One region of the Agromyces sp. P2_B3 genome, then DNA from elsewhere that is predicted to be linked to it. Evidence: predicted binding sites of a transcription regulator. Region 1 holds the regulator's gene; each other region holds the start of a gene.
The links. Region 1 encodes HspR, which represses chaperone genes until heat shock. Its sites were predicted from a motif close to AAGTTGAGTCNNNNNGACTCAACTT; they were not measured.
Positions count from the first base shown of each region.

Region 1 (5,419 bases):
CGCAATTCGCGTGCGAGGCGCTCGTCGTCTGCCATGGTGTTCCCTCCTCGGGCGTCCACGACGCCCGCGCCATTGTCACGCGCGATCGCGCATTCGACGAAACGGCAGACAACGAGCGCTCGGATGCGTATACTCCCGCTGCTCGGCCGGCGGCCGCGGCGGATACACGAGCGTCACGAGCACCACCGAGATGATCATGAGCAGGAACCAGGAGACGAGCTTCGACGGCGACACGAGCTGCCAGCCGTCGAGCTGGTCGGGGTAGAACCAGGCGCCGGCCCAGGTCGCGATGTTCTCGGCCAGCCAGATGAACAGGGCGACGAGGCCGAACGCGATGAGCAGCGGCATCCGGGGCCGTCGACGCCACACCCGGAAGTGCATGACGGTCGGCCACCAGACGACGACCACCGCCGCCAGCAGCGCCCATCGCAGGTCGATGACGTAGTGGTGCGTGAAGAAGTTCGCGTAGATCGCGGCGGCGACGACCACGGTGACCCATCGTCGCGGGTACCGCGTGAAGCCCAGGTCGAACAGGCGGTACACGCGCACCATGTAGGAGCCCACCGCGGCGTACATGAAGCCCGAGAACAACGGGACGCCCGCGATGCGGAGCACCCCGTCGCCGTCGTACGTCCACGACCCGACGTCGGTCTTGAACAACTCCATGACGGTGCCGGTCAGGTGGAACAGCACGACCACCCACAGCTCGCGCCCGCTCTCGAGCCGCGTCGCCACCATCACGACCTGGATGAGCACCGCGGCGATCGTCAGCGCGTCGTTCCGCGCGAGGGCCGCGTCGTCGGGATACCAGACCCGCGCGGCGACGATGACCGCGAGCAGGGACGCGCCGAAGATGCAAGCCCACGCCTGCTTCGCGCCGAACACGAGGAACTCGATGAGTCCGGCACGGACGCCGCGATCGGATGCGTCGGCGAGGAGGCGGTGCGCGGCTCGGTCGATCGCCCGTTCGACCGCCGTGCGGTCGGACTCGCGGGCGGCGCCGGCTGCGGTCATGCCGTGCGCTCCGAGGGGATCACGCCGACCACTCCGACGCCGCGCGCTCCGACGCCGTCACCGTGAACTTCGCGTTGCGGGCGACCTGGCGCGTGGGGCCCACGACGCGCTCGAGCAGCGGCCGGTAGCGCAGGTGCGAGTTCCAGACGCACCACAGCTCCCCGCCGGGCACGAGCACGCGGGCGGCGTCCGCGAAGAGGTGCGCCGCGATGCCCGTGTGCAGCGCCGCATCGGAGTGGAACGGCGGGTTCAGCACCACGAGGCGCTCGCTCGCATCGTGGATGCCCTCGAGTCCGTCGGCCTGGCGGACGTCGACGCGGTCGGCGAGGCCGTTCACCTCCGCCGTCTGCCGAGCGGATGCCGCGGCCGACGCCGATCGGTCGGTCGCCGTCACCCGCAGCACGGGGCGCGTGCGCGCGAGCCAGGCGGCCACCACCCCCGACCCGCACGCGAGGTCGACGGCGGTCGCGGCATCCGGCACCGCGTCGCCGAGGTGCTCGAGGAGGAACCGCGTTCCGATGTCGACGCCGGCGCCCGCGAAGACGCCGCCGTGTGCGACGAGCGTGACGCCCAAGTCGTCGTGCCGCTCGCCTCGGGGCCAGCCGAGCGCGGGTGGCTGACGGTGCGCGCGGGGCGCGCGCGCGATGAGCACCCTGGACTTCTGGCGCGCGAGCGACACGTCGACCCGCTCGAACCACGCCCCCAGCACCTCGTTCATCGAGAGCGACATGTGCTTCAGGCGGCCGCCGGCGACGACCACGACGTCGGATGCCGCGTGGCTCGCGATGAGGCCGGCGAGCTCGTCGAGCCGGTCGAGCGACCGCGGCAGGCGCAGGAGCACGAGCCGGGCGCCCGCGAGCAGCCCGGGCCCGAGCGGCATGGACCGCACCTCGCCGTCCAGGCCCGCCCGCGCGGCGTTGGCCGCGAGCGCGCGCTCGCCCGTCACGAGGTCCTGGTGCACCCGGATGCCGCGAGCACCGGCCGCGGCCGATCCGAGCGCCAGCGCGCCGTAGGCGTCGTCGAGCACGACGAGCACGCCATCGCCGAGGCCCCCGGCCAGTGCGGCCGACTCGTCGAGGATCAGCCGGTCCGCGGCATCCGACGCCTCGAGCCCGCGGCCCTCGACGTCGGGATGGCGTCGCAGCGCGCGCAGCTCGAATGGCATGCGTCAAGGGTATGACGCAGCCCAGGACGCGCGACGATCCGGGCCCGGATGCACCTCGCAGGTGCGTTTGCTACCCTCGACCCCGCATGCGGGAAACAGACCAGCGGCCTTCGGGGGAACGGCGCGCGGCTCGACACGGGGCCGCGGGCCGTCGTTCTGCTGCGCCCACGGCGTCCGGTCGCCCGGCTCGCTCGTCGCCTTCGACGGGTCCGCGCCCGACGTCCTCGGCGGGTCGGCGCTCGGCGCCCACGCCGGCCGCACCCGCCCGCCTCGCGCGCCGGCTCGCGCCGCTCGCGGCATCCGTCGCGGTGCTGGGGCTCGCCCTGACCTTCGCCCTGGCGCCCCAGCCCGCCGCGATCACGGCCCCCTCCGCGGCATCCGACACCCTCGGCGGCGACACGCAGACGTTCGACGTCGCCGCGGACATCGCGGCGCCGACGGTCTCGCACGAGTCATACGTCACGACGACGGGATCGCAGACGCTCATCGAGGGCGGCACGAACGTGGACTGGGCGAAGCTCGTGCTCATCGACGGGGACTGGCCGGTCACCGAGGAGAACATCACGTTCATGATGCGGTGGATGCGCCAGGAGAACGGCGCCGACAACTGGTGGAACCGCAACAACCCGCTGAACAACGGCCAGGGCTCAGGCGGCGGATCCGGCCTCGGCAGCTACCCGACCCTCATCGAGGCGGCGTTCTACGCGGCGCAGAACCTCCAGTCGGGCCGCTACCCCGCGGTGGACGCGGCACTCGCACGCGGCGACTCGGCGGATGCGACGGCGCAGGCCATCTGGGCGTCGGCGTGGGCCTCGAGCCACTACGGCTACGGCACCCACTGGAGCTCGCGCCCCTACGAGGTCATCGAGGCGCCGGCCTCAGCCTGGGGACGCTGAGCCGCGAGCCCGTGGGCGTCGCGCCTGGCGTCGAGCATGCGGCCGACTAGCCGCGCTCGAGCGGACGCCACACGACGACGGCGTTCTCGCGGCGCACCCGGGTACCGGCGCGCAGCGACACGATGTCGCCCGCCGAGCCGGCGGCGAAGACGCGCCGCCCGGGACGGTTGAGCAGCTCGTCGGCGAGCATGGCCTCGAGCTCGCGCACGCGGTCGCGCAGCACCGTCACCTCGTCCTCGAGGTCGAGCACGCGGCGGATGCCCTCGAGGCTCACGCCCTCGCTCGACAGCTGCGCGATCTCACGCAACTGCGCGACGTCGCGCATCGAGTAGCGGCGGGACTTGCCGGCGGTGCGGGTGGGCGACACGAGGCCCAGGCGGTCGTACTGCCGCAGCGTCTGCGGGTGCATGCCGGCCAGCTCCGCCGCGATCGAGATCACGAAGAGGGGGCTGGTCTCGTCCATGCTCGCGGCCATGGCCTAGCGCTGCGCCCGTGCCTTGGCGAGCAGCTCGTCGCGCGGGTTCTCGTCGGGCAGGAGCGCCGCGAACTCCTTGAGCTTCTCCTCGGCCTCCTTCGAGAGGTGCGACGGCACGGCCACCTGCACGACGGCGAGGAGGTCGCCCGTGCCCTTCGAGGTCTGCACCCCGCGGCCCTTGACGCGCAGCACCCGTCCGCTGGGCGTGCCGGGCGCCACCCGGAGCTTCACGGGCTCGCCCCCGAGCGTCGGCACCTGGATGGTGGCGCCGAGCGTCGCCTCGGTGAACGTCACGGGCACGTTGACGCGCAGGTTGAGGCCGTCGCGCTCGAACACGGGGTGCTTGCGCACGTGCACGGTGAGGATCAGGTCGCCGGGCTCCCCTCCGTCGGGCGAGGGGTGCCCCTTGCCGCGCAGCTTGATCTTCTGGCCGTCGGCCACGCCAGCCGGGATGCGCACCGTGATGGGCTTGCCGTCGGAGGTCTCGAGGGTGATCTGCTCGCCCTTGGTGGCGGTGATGAAGTCGAGCGTCGTCGATGCCGTGACGTCGCGACCGCGCGACGGGCCGCCGAAGCCGCGGTAGCCGCCGCTCGGCTGCCCGAACCGGCCGCCGCCGAAGAGGCCGCCGAGCAGGTCGTCGTAGTCGCCGCCGCCCTGCTGGAACGTGTACTGCTGCCGGCCGCCGCCCTGGCCGCCGAACATCGTGCCGAACACGTCCTCGAAGCCGCCCGCGCCACCGCCGCCGCCGGGCGCGGTGAACCGTGCGCCCGAGCCCATCGCCCGGATCGCGTCGTACTCCTTGCGCTGCTCGGGGTCGGAGAGCACCGAGTGCGCCTCGCTGATCTCCTTGAACCGCGCCTCGGACGCGGCGTCGCCCGGGTTCGAGTCGGGGTGGTACTTGCGTGCGAGCTTGCGGTAGGCCTTCTTGAGCTCCGCCTCGCTCACGTCCTTGGAGACGCCGAGCACCTTGTAGAAGTCCTTGTCGAACCAATCCTGACTGGCCACCGGCACCTCCCTTCCCTGAAGTCTGTCTGAAATCCGTGACGGCCGGTCCGCGACATCCGATGAGCGGATGCCGCGGGCCGGCCGAACTGCCTTACAGCGGCGTCTTCACGACCACCTTCGCGGCGCGCAGCAGCGTGCCGCCCAGCGTGTAGCCGGTCTCGACGACGTCGGCGACCGTGTCGACCTCGACCTCGTCGGACGGCTGCTGGAAGATCGCCTCGTGGCGCTGCGGGTCGAACGGCTCGCCCACCTCGCCGAACGGGGTGAGCCCGAGCTTCTCGACGGCGGCGCGCAGCTTCGCCGCGATCGTCGCGAACGGGGCGTCGCCCTCGAGGTCGCCGTGCTTCTCGGCCCGGTCGAGGTCGTCGAGCACCGGCAGCAGCACCGCGACGGCCGCGCCGACCGCGCGCTCGCGCTCGATCTCGCGATTCGCCTCGGTGCGCTTGCGGTAGTTCGCGTACTCGGCGGTGACCCGCTTGAGGTCGGCGAGGTGCTCGTCGGTCGGCTCCTGCACCTCGGCCTGGGCCGCGTTCAGGATGTCGTCGACGGTGAGCACGTCGTCGTCGTCGGCCGGCGCGGATGCTGCGGCAGCGTCTGCTGCGGCATCCGTCGCCTCACCGGCGGCCGGCTCACCCGCGTCGGGCTGACCGGCGTCGGGGGCCGGCTGGCGAACCTGACCCGTCTCGGGGTCGATCCGCCGCTTGTCGCGGATGACCGGCTCTTCGTGGTTCTGGTTCTCGTCCGACATGATTACTTCTTCTCGTCCTCGTCGTCGATGACCTCGGCATCGACCACGTCCTCGTCGGAGGACTGGTCGCCGGCGGCGCCGGACGCGTTCGCGTCCTCACCGGGGTTGCCCGCGGC
Region 1 is NZ_JBFUDH010000004.1:51,225-56,643, forward strand. Features, by position in the region: gene AC1DZA_RS08360 (EAL domain-containing protein) at 1-35, opposite strand, end outside; gene AC1DZA_RS08365 (DUF817 domain-containing protein) at 76-1,014, opposite strand; gene AC1DZA_RS08370 (class I SAM-dependent methyltransferase) at 1,034-2,179, opposite strand; gene AC1DZA_RS08375 (hypothetical protein) at 2,266-3,075, shown strand; gene AC1DZA_RS08380 (heat shock protein transcriptional repressor HspR) at 3,122-3,538, opposite strand; gene AC1DZA_RS08385 (DnaJ C-terminal domain-containing protein) at 3,554-4,555, opposite strand; gene AC1DZA_RS08390 (nucleotide exchange factor GrpE) at 4,647-5,303, opposite strand; gene dnaK (molecular chaperone DnaK) at 5,306-5,419, opposite strand, start outside.

Region 2 (5,419 bases), on a different contig from region 1:
GCATCAGTCTCGTGGACAGCAAACCGATCATGGAAAGTGGCGATGGCCGGCTACCGAGCTTCATGCTGTTACAGGTCGGATTCTATGGACCCAAGCGAGACGTGCTCTTCCTAAGCGCCTACTATCGAGCGCTCGAGGTCTCGGCCTTTCTTCCCATCAACATCACAGAGATGGCTCTGATTGCTGAATCCATCGCACAGAAGATTCCGTCGGTCACGGATGTGGACATCACGATGCACGCCTTTCGTGCACACCTGGTGGAGGGTTTCAGGGCTCATCGACGGAGCAAGATCGATACGGTCTCGCGAACGCGGATCCACGAAATGGTCCAGGGGCGAGATGCCCACGGAATCGCCAAGCTGCTTATCGAGAAGTCGGCACCCGAATCTATTATTGAGGTAGCGGGTCTCGTTGCCCTTCGAATCGAGGTAGAGTCGGCCGGCTGGTCGTCCGACGTACAGGATGAACTCGACAGGGCGATCAGTGCCATGACGCGACTGAAGACCGTTCGTGAATCTGGCACGCACGAAGTTTCGATCGATGAGCTTCAGGCTGAGCTGACGGCGCGACTAGCAACGGCTGCCGAATTGATCTTGAACCAATGAGAACGGAGTCCTCAACGTGGAACTGAAGGATCTTGTGCAGTTGCAAAGAAACTTCGACGAACGGCGCAGCACTACCTTCGCTTGGTCCGGTTCGATTACTGAAGATGACGCACGTCCTCTCCTTCACAACGTGCTGTCGCTCTCCGGCGAGGCGGGGGAGATCGCCAATCTCGTCAAGAAGTATGATCGCGGCGACTTCGATTTCGAGCAGCTCATGAAGGAGTTACCAGGCGAGTTGGCGGATGTCGCTATCTACCTAATGAAGATCGCATACCAATCGGACATTGATCTTGAACAAGCGATCCTCAACAAGATGGCGAGAAACGAGCAGCGTTTTCCCAGCCGCCCTGATGACGGCGAGACGGAGGCTCAGGGTTCATTGACGACCTGGCAGCAATCCATTCTTGACGCCTCAGCGCGGTGTGCGCGTAATTTGCCGCCTCAGGTGACTGGCGAAGTGTTGAGCTTGTTTAGGGCAGTGGGAGTTGAGGCGCCCACCAATGCTGAAGACGTTGTTGCAGCCGCACTCATCGCGATTGAGTTCTCAACGGCCGGCGACCTCGAGGGCAGGAGTCACGACCGGGAGCGTGCATGGCTGGCCCTCGAGCCGATCGCCACGCGCGTGGGCGTCGATCGGCGAGAGGTCGCCGCTTTGACTACCAAGGAAGCCGCACTTCGCCATCTTCTGGATTCAGCCCTCGATCCGAGGGTGGGTGCCCGGGAGGGATGACTGGACGAGAACGGGGCCGGTTTATCGTCTTCGAAGGGATCGACGCATCAGGCAAATCCACTCAAGCCAACCGCTTGGCGCAGTACCTAGAGGCTGAGGGAGTTGCGGTTCACCTTACAGCCGAGCCAACGAACGGTCCCATCGGCTCGCTCATCCGTCAAGCATTCTCGGGCAGGGTCACGATGGACGACCGCGTAATCGCCGCCCTCTTCGTGGCAGATCGCATCGATCATTTGACGAATGAAAGGGATGGGATACTCCGGTTCCTCGAGGAGGGCGTCACCGTAATCAGTGATCGCTACTACATGTCATCTCTCGCCTACCATTCCGGCGATGTCGATATGGAATGGGTGGTCCAGGCCAACACGATAAGTACAAGCCTGTTACGTCCGGATTTGACTATCTACTTGGACCTGGCGCCGGCCGTCGCGGCAAAGCGACTCAAGGATCGCAGAGGCCCGACGGATCGGTTTGAGGTGGATGATCGCTTGTATGTCGCGCATCGCGACTACTCGCGAGCCCTCGCCTCCGTTGAGAGCGGCGAAACCATCGCGAGCGTAAACGCCGACAATGACCCCGCCCTTGTATTTCGCGACGTGAAGGCAGCCACCATGTCGTTCTTCAGTTCAGCGCCAGTTGTGCGCCATGCGCACGCGATGGGTCGGATGGAGTAGTCATCAGCCTGCTTCGGCCGACGACGGACATCCCTAGCGGGAATACCCGCGGCCCCTCCACGTTTAACTTGAGCGTACCCAACTCAAGTTCCCAGGAGGATTGGTGCCCGAAGACTTCAACCCCGAAGCCGGCGCGAGCTCGTTCGACGAGTTCCTCAGCCGGTACCTTGCGGGTGAGCAGGCGCGACAGGCTCGGTCGATCGACCTCAGCCGGTTCCTGACCGCCCGCACGCAAGGCATCCTGCAGCAGGCAGGACGCTTCGCGCTCGAGCGCGGCCAGACCGAGCTCGACGCCCTGCACATCCTGCGCGTGATCGTCGAGGACGAGAGCGTGAAGCAGGCCGTCGCCCGCATCGGCGTGGCCCCCGAGCGGCTCATCACCGCGACCGAGGCGCGCCTGCCCGCGGCATCCGACCCCGCCGACATCAACGCGGCCACGATCACGCCGAGCGCCAGCCGCGCGCTGTTCCACAGCTACCAGGTGGCGCGCTCGGCCGGCTCGACCTACATCGACCCCGAGCACCTCTTCTTCGCGCTCGTGCTCGGGCAGGACGCCCCCGCTGGCCAGGTGCTGGCGCGCGCTGGCGTCACCGCCGAGGCGCTCACCCAGAGCGTGCGCGACACGGTCATGGGCGAGTCCGGAACCGAGCAGCAGACGGATGCCGCAGGCACCGGCTCAGCGGCATCCGCGACCCCGATGCTCGAGAAGTTCGGCACCGACCTCACCGCGCTCGCCGAGAACGGCGAGCTCGACCCCGTGATCGGACGCGTCGACGAGATCGAGCAGACCATCGAGATCCTCAGCCGCCGCACCAAGAACAACCCGGTGCTGATCGGCGAGGCCGGCGTGGGCAAGACCGCGATCGTCGAGGGCCTCGCCCGCGCGATCGTCGAGGAGTCGGTGCCCGAGGCCCTGCTCGGCAAGCGCGTGATCTCGCTCGACCTGCCCGGCATGCTCGCCGGCACCCGCTACCGAGGCGACTTCGAGGAGCGCCTCACCAAGACCATGGAGGAGATCGCCCAGAACAAGGGCGAGTTCATCGTGTTCATCGATGAGATCCACACCGTGGTCGGCGCGGGCGGCTCGGGCGAGGGCGGCACCGACGCGGGCAACATCCTGAAGCCGCGTCTCGCGCGCGGCGAGCTGCACCTCGTGGGTGCGACCACGCTCAAGGAGTACCGCACCATCGAGAAGGACCCCGCGCTCGAGCGCCGGTTCCAGCCGGTGAAGGTCGGCGAGCCCTCGATCGAGGACGCCGTGCTCATCCTGCACGGGCTCAAGCCCGCCTACGAGGAGCACCACGGCGTCGAGTACACGGATGCCGCGTTGCGTGCGTCCGTCGAGCTCTCGGCCAGGTACCTCACCGACCGGGTCCTGCCCGACAAGGCCATCGACCTCATCGACCAGGCCGGGGCGCGGCTGCGCCTGCGGCTCGGCGTGAAGACGGATGTCTCCGCGCTCATCGCGCGGCTCGCCGACCTCGAGGCCGACAAGAACGCCGCCGTCGGCGCCGAGCACTACGAGGAGGCGTCGCGCATCCGCGACGAGATCTCGAAGGTGCAGGCGAAGCTCGACGAGGTGACGGCTTCCGGGCGGGCTGCGGCATCCGCTGACCCTCTGGCGACCGTGATCGACGAGGCCGAGATCGCCGCGGTGATCTCGCGGGCCACCGGGATTCCGGTGAACCGCCTCACCGAGAGCGAGCGCGAGCGCCTCGGCGACCTCGAGGGCGAGCTGCACGCGCGCGTCATCGGCCAGGACGACGCGGTCACCGCGGTCGCCAAGGCCGTGCGCCGCAGCCGCACCGGCATGGGCGACGCGCGTCGGCCCGTGGGTTCGTTCCTGTTCCTCGGCCCGACTGGCGTCGGCAAGACCGAGCTGGCGCGTGCGCTGGCGTCGTCGCTCTTCGACGACGAGCAGGCGATCGTGCGCTTCGACATGAGCGAGTTCGGCGAGCGGCACACCGTGTCGCGCCTCGTCGGAGCCCCTCCCGGATACGTCGGCTACGACGAGGCCGGGCAGCTCACCGAGCGCGTGCGGCGCAACCCGTACTCGATCGTGCTGTTCGACGAGATCGAGAAGGCGCACCCCGACGTGTTCAACCTGCTGCTCCAGGTGCTCGACGACGGACGCCTGACCGACGGCCAGGGTCGCACGGTCGACTTCCGCAACACGGTGATCGTGATGACCTCGAACCTCGGTTCGGAGTTCCTCGCGTCGCGCTCGGGAGCGCTCGGGTTCGTGGCCTCCGCCGATGGCTCCGGCTTCTCGTCTCAGGACGACGTGCGCCAGCGGGTCATGGGCAAGGTGCGCGAGGCCATGCGGCCCGAGTTCCTGAACCGCATCGACGAGATCGTGCTGTTCCAGAAGCTCGGCGAGTCGGAGCTTGCTTCGATCGTCAGGCTGATGCTGGGTGCGACCGAGCGGCGGCTCGCGGCGCGTGAGGTCACCTTCGAGGTGACGGATGCCGCGGTGGCGCTCCTCGCGGAGCGCGGCTACGAGCCCGAGTACGGTGCCCGTCCGCTGCGCCGCGTGATCCAGCGCGAGATCGACGACCGCATCAGCGACCTGTTCGTCTCGGGTGCGCTGGGTGACGGCGAGGGCGTGCGGGTGGATGCCGCCGACGGCTCGTTCGTCGTGGTGCCTGTGCCGCGGGCCACCGTGGAGGTGCCGCTGGCGGCGTAGCGGCCTCCACGCGGCATCCGCTCGGCTGAGGCATCCGCTTGCCCCGCTCGGCGGAATCCCGTTTCGGCGATGGAATCCCACGCGACGTGGACTCCACCGCACGAACGGGATTCCGCAGCGCTACATCGAACGCCCGGTCCTCCTCGCGAGGGCCGGGCGTTCGTCGTGTTCCGGAGTGTCGTCCCACGCGCCGCCCCCGAAGGAGGGCTTCCCGCGGCGGCGCAAAGCTGAGAGATTGTCAGTAATGCGTTCGGCGATTGCTGATCTCGGAATGGAGCGGCACCATGACGCGGGCAGGCGTGGACGGTGCTCGCACCGGGCGCTTCCTGCGAGCGGTCGGAAGCGTGTCGGCGATCGCGCTCCTGTGCTCACTGGTGCTGGTTGCCTCGCCGGCTCACGCGGCTGCACCCTGTCTGTCCGGATGGGATCGCCAGATGCCGACGGCGGAATCTCCCGACGAGGTGCCGTACCTCGACAAGATACTCGTCTGCGTCGAGGGCTCGACCGGAGCCGTCGTCGTGAAGAACAACAGCAACATGGTCTGGTCCTTCATCGATGCCGTCCAGGGTGATGTCTGGTACGAGCAGTGGTCGGAAAAATCTGGCGCGTTCTACGAGATGTTCACGGAGTTGAACCTCTCGACCTCTCCGATCCTGGTTCCCGGTGATCAGGTCCGGCTCCTGGCCGACCGCGCGACGCGGTGGGTCATCGACGGACGCGCAAG
Region 2 is NZ_JBFUDH010000012.1:20,315-25,733, reverse strand. Features, by position in the region: gene AC1DZA_RS15600 (hypothetical protein) at 1-605, shown strand, start outside; gene AC1DZA_RS15595 (MazG nucleotide pyrophosphohydrolase domain-containing protein) at 622-1,335, shown strand; gene tmk (dTMP kinase) at 1,332-2,009, shown strand; gene AC1DZA_RS15585 (ATP-dependent Clp protease ATP-binding subunit) at 2,113-4,695, shown strand; gene AC1DZA_RS15580 (hypothetical protein) at 4,980-5,419, shown strand, end outside.
Region 2: the regulator HspR is predicted to act here: its motif matches at 2,075-2,099, upstream of AC1DZA_RS15585 (ATP-dependent Clp protease ATP-binding subunit).

Region 3 (5,419 bases), on a different contig from region 1:
AATGATCGCGGTCACGCCGACGACGGTCGACGCGGGCGCGTCGGTGAGGCGGGCGACGGCGATCCACGCGAGTCCCCAGCCCAGCGAGAGCGTGGGGGCGATGCGCCCGCGGTCCCAGACGGCGAGGGCGATGCCGATGAGCCCCGCGACGGCGACCACGACCACGGCCCACGTCTCGGGCGGGATGCCCCAGCCGTCCCAGCCGGTGGCGGTGAGGGCGGCGGTGACGTTCGCCGCCGTCGCCACCATCACCCAGCCGAGGTAGAGGCCGATGGTGCCGTCGGTCACGAGGGCGTCGAGGGCGTTCTTCGGCGGCATCGCGAGGCAGATGCGGAACGCGACGATGAGCACGATGAGCAGCGCCACGATCACCGGCACGCTGAGCCAGAGCAGGTCGAACTGGATGCTGAGGATCCACGCGGCGTTCAGCAGCAGCGACGCCGCCACCGGGTAGCCGAGCCGGCGGTGCCGGGCGTCGGTGCGCTGGCCGGGCAGGAACTGCCACACCGCGTAGGCGAGCAGCCCGAAGTAGATGACCGACCAGATGCTGAACGCGCCGGTGCCCGGTGCGATCAGGGTGGCGTCCGCCGCGAGCGCGCCGCCCGCGGCATCCTGAATCGGCTGCCCGCCCGCGGCGCCCGAGCCGATGAACGAGCCGATGACCGCCAGCACCGCGCTCACCGCCACCGTGAGCTGCCTCGCGAGGTCGCCGCGGGTGGTGCCGGTCGTCGTCGTGGTCGAGGACGTCGTGGTCATGGTCGCTCCTGCCGTCGTCTGGTGGATCCCGGTCGGGTTGCGTCGCCAGCCTAGGCAGGGGCTCGCCGCGCGCGCGTCGAACCTTCGGTTGATGCCGTCGCCGGTCGCCGTCGGCCATCCCGGCCGCGCGCATCCGCGCGGCTAGGCCGACCCGGCGCCGAGTTCCTCGCGGATGCGGCGCAGGTCTTCCATCAGCGAGCCCACGAGGATCCAGTGGCCCGACGTCGGCGGGGCGATGACGAGCGCCGACGTGAGCGCCGGCGTCTCGGACGTGACCGGCTCGGGCTCGGGCTCGGCGACGCGCACGGCGAGCCGCACGTCGTGCGCGACCCGGCGCAGCTGCTCGGCGATGGCGCGCACGGTCGGTTCCCGGTGCAGCGCGTCGTCGTAGTGGTCGGCGAAGGCCCGCGTCATGCCGATCAGCTGCGTGACGATCGGGCTCAGCAGGTCGAGCAGGTCGCGCAGCGCCGCGAGCTCCTCTCGGTGCGCCGACCGGCGGGGGTTCAGGGTGAGCGACTCCTCGCCGGCGTCGATCGCGGCCTCGGCGGCATCCCGCATCGGACGCAGCAGCCGCGCCTCGATCATCAGCGTCTCGACGTCGGCGGCCGCCTGCGGCCCCTCGAGCGCCGCCGCGAGTCGATCGACGGATGCCGCGAGCTCAGCGCCGAGCCGGGCGATGTGCTCGCGCGCGGGCGCCACCGCCACGGGTGGCACGATGGCCACGTTGACGACGATGCCGATGGCCGCGCCGATGAGCGTCTCGAGCACCCGATCGAGGGCGTACTCGGGCGAGGACGCGCCGAGCGCGAGCACGAGCATCGCGCTGATCGCGACCTGGTTGGACGTGCCCGGCGTCATCTTCAGCGCCCAGGCGACGAGCATGGCGATGACGATCGCCAGCAGGATGATCCAGGTGCTCTGCCCGAACACGAGCGAGATGCCCGTGGCGATCACGACGCCGAGGATCACCCCGATCGAGCGCTCGACCGCCTTGCCGAGCGACTGGTTCACGCTCGGCTGCACGACGAGCAGCGCCGCGATCGCGGCGAACACGGGCAGCGGCCCGGGGATCAGCCAGCCCGCGATGAGCCAGGCGGCGATCGTCGCGACCGCCGACTTCGCCACCTGCAGCAGCGGGACCCGCTTCGTGGCGCGCAGCGTGGCCGAGATGCCCATGCCCCTCAGGCTAGCCGCGCGCCGGAGGGCTGGGCAGATGGGTCGCCCGCGGGTGAGAATGGGACGGTGCCACCCGGCACGCCCTTCGAGGACGAACGAGGTGTCACGCATGCAGCGATCCGTCTCCGCCCAGCTCACCCTGCAGGTCGCCGCTCCGGCGCGGCTCGCGTTCATCGTCGCCGTGGCGGCCCGTCCGCCGGCCGAGCGACTCGCCCTGCGGCACGACGGCGAGGCGATCCAGCCCCGTGAGGTGACGGATGCCGCGGGCACGCGCATCCACGTCGTCGACGTCGCGCCCGGCACGGTCACGCTCGACTACGGCGCCACCGTCGAGGGGCGCGCCGACGCGGCATCCGGAACCGAGCTGGAACTGCTGGAGTACCTCCGGCCCAGCCGCTACGGCGAGGCCGACCGGCTCGCGCCGACCGCGCACGCGGAGTTCGCGGGGTTGGCCGGTGCCGACCTGCTCGCGGCCGTGAGCTCGTGGGTGGGCACGCGCCTCAGCTACGTGCCCGGTTCGAGCCAGCCGACCGACGGCGCGGTGCAGACGCTGCTCGCGGGCCGGGGCGTGTGCCGCGACTACGCCCACCTCGTGATCGGGCTGCTGCGCGCGCTCGACGTGCCGGCTCGCCTCGCCGCCGTCTACGCGCCGGGCCTCGACCCGATGGACTTCCACGCGGTCGCCGAGGCGCATGTCGACGGCGCGTGGGACGTCGTCGACGCCACCACGCTCGCGCCGCGGTCGACGCTCGTGCGCATCGCGACCGGGCGCGATGCCGCCGACACGGCGTTCCTCAGTTCGTACGGCGGCAACGTGACGCTCGAGTCGATGCTGGTCACGGCGGTCGCCGACGAGCTGCCCGACGACGACGTGACGCGCCTCGTCCGGCTCGGCTGAACGGCAGCAGTGAGTCTCGCGCGCTCGGGCCGGCTCAGAGCGAGGCCAGCGCCTCGTCGATGGGATCGTCCCCCGAGACGAGCTCGAACTGGGTGCGGGATGCCGCGCCCGAGGTGAGCAGGGCGGCGATCGTCGCCGCGACATCCGCCCGGGGGATCGAGGCGCGAGGCACCGTCGTCGCGGCACGCACACGCCCGGTGCCCGGCTCGTTCGTGAGCCCGCCGGGCCTCACGATGGTCCAGTCGAGGTCGCGCTCGCGCACCGAGGCATCCGCTTCGCTCTTGGCACGCAGGTAGAGCTGGAAGACGTCGTCGGACTCGGCGTCGAACTCGTCGGTGGCGATGGCCGAGACGACGACGAGCCGGGGCACCCCCGCAGCCTCGGCGGCGTCGGCGAGCAGGATCGCCGCGTCACGGTCGACGGTGAACTTGCGTTCGGCCGAGCTGCCCGGGCCGGCGCCCGCGGCGAACACCGCGGCATCCGCGTTCTTCAGCACCTGGCCGACCTCGTCGACCGACGCGTGCTCGAGGTCGAGCACCACGGCGACCGCGCCGGTGGCGTCGACGTCGTCGCGATGGTCGGGGTTGCGGATGATCGCCACGGGTTCGTGGCCGGCCTCCGCGAGCAGGCGTTCGAGGATGAGGGCGATCTTGCCGTGACCTCCGGCGATGACGACGCGCATCGCCCCAGTCAACGCGGTGAGCGCCGCTGCCGCAAGCGCTCCGGGCGGCGACACAGTGACGATCGGGCACCCCGAATTCCGGACGGATGTCACGCGCTGCGCTCTTGGCACTCTCGCGGTGCGAGTGCTAATCTGAACCTACTTGAGCGAGATCGACTCAAGTCTTGGACACCGGCCCGAAGAGGGCCGCGACACAGGGAGGAATGCCGATCATGGCCATGTACTGGGACCCGTTCCGTGACCTCGACCGCCTCGCTGCGACCATGCTCGACTCGAGGCAGGGGCCGCGCGTGATGCCGATCGACCTGCACCGCGATGGCGACCACTACGTGCTGAACGCCGACCTGCCGGGCGTCGACCCCGGCTCGGTCGACGTCGACATCGACGGACAGCTGCTCACCATCCGCGCCGAGCGCACGCTCCGCTCCGACGAGCAGGCGCAGTGGCTCGTGCGCGAGCGTCCGAGCGGATCGTTCCTGCGCCAGCTCACCCTCGGCGACGGGCTCGACACCTCGGGCATCAGCGCCCACTACGAGAACGGCGTGCTGAGCGTCGTCATCCCGGTGAGCGAGCAGGCGAAGCCGCGCAAGGTCGAGGTGCAGTCCGTCTCCCGTGGCGAGCAGGCCGTCACGGCCGGCCGCGGCAACGGCAGCGGCAGCTGACGCGACCGACCAACCCGGGGAGCCCGCACCGCCGCCCGGCGGGGCGGGCTCCCGCCATGTGCACCGCCGTTCCCGTCGGTGGCCGGGTCTAGCGTGGAGGGCATGACGTCGCTCGCAACCGACCTCGCACGACTGGGCGCCGAGTTCTCGGAGTGGCGCGACGCCACCTCGTTCCGCACGTCCGACGACATCCCGCGCGTCGAGCGCCCGGCCGGGTGGCTGCCGCGCTTCGACCGTGCCGCGATCCACGAGTTCACGCTCACGCTCGCCGGCTTCGCCGACCGCTGGAAGGCAATCGACGCCGAGGGGCTCGGCGCGCTGCCCGTCGGCACGCAGGTGGACCACCGGCTGCTCGGCGCCGCGTTGGCGCGCGTGCACTGGGAGCTCGAGGTGCTCCGCAACTGGGAGCGCGACGCCGTGTTCCTCACGTCGCAGGTGCTCGGTCCGTGGTTCGACCTGCTGCTGCCGCCACCGCCGTTCGACGAGCGGCGACAGGCCGACCTCGTCCGCGTGCTCGAGGCCATCCCCGCCGCCGTCGAGCAGGCGATCACGAACCTCGAGCGCGCCGGCGTCGCGACCCTCGCCCGGGTGGCGGCGGCCGACCTCCACGAGATCGGCGCGCGGCTCGAGCGCTCCGTGGCCGAGGTCGTGCCGCTGACGGATGCCACGACCGCCGCCGCGCTGCGGGCCGCGCAGCCCGGGGCGAGCGCGGCCCTCGAGCGGTTCCGAGGCTGGCTCGCGGCATCCGCCGATCGGCTCGGGCCCGACGTGCCCGTCGGACGCGAGGCCTTCACGTGGTACCTGCGCCACGTCGCGCTCGTGACGCACGATCCCGAAGAGCTGGTGCGCGCCGCGATGCAGGACGCGAACCGCAGCATCGTGGCCGAGGTGGCGACCCGCGCCCGCCTCCGCGACGTCGCCGAGCCCCCGCTTGCCGCCTCAGCCGAGGCCGAGTCGACGGCCGAGGCCGCCGCGGAGGCCGAGGTGCGCGCCTTCTACGAATCCGCGGGCCTGCTCTCCCAGCCCGAGACGCTGCGCCGCTACCGCTTCGCGCCGACGCCGCCCTACCTCGAGCCCCTCGCGTTCCTCGGCGTGAACGACGACCTCACGAGCGTCCGTCGCGTGGCGGACGACGCCACCTCGTACGTGCCCGAGCCGTCTGCCGAGCTGCCCTACTTCGACGCGGCGAACGCGCGCGACCCGCGCCTCGGCATCATCCACGAGGGCGCGCACAGCCAGCAGCTC
Region 3 is NZ_JBFUDH010000001.1:227,802-233,220, forward strand. Features, by position in the region: gene AC1DZA_RS01055 (tryptophan-rich sensory protein) at 1-756, opposite strand, end outside; gene AC1DZA_RS01060 (FUSC family protein) at 898-1,932, opposite strand; gene AC1DZA_RS01065 (transglutaminase-like domain-containing protein) at 2,042-2,830, shown strand; gene AC1DZA_RS01070 (NAD(P)H-binding protein) at 2,865-3,512, opposite strand; gene AC1DZA_RS01075 (Hsp20/alpha crystallin family protein) at 3,725-4,174, shown strand; gene AC1DZA_RS01080 (DUF885 family protein) at 4,277-5,419, shown strand, end outside.
Region 3: the regulator HspR is predicted to act here: its motif matches at 3,652-3,676, upstream of AC1DZA_RS01075 (Hsp20/alpha crystallin family protein).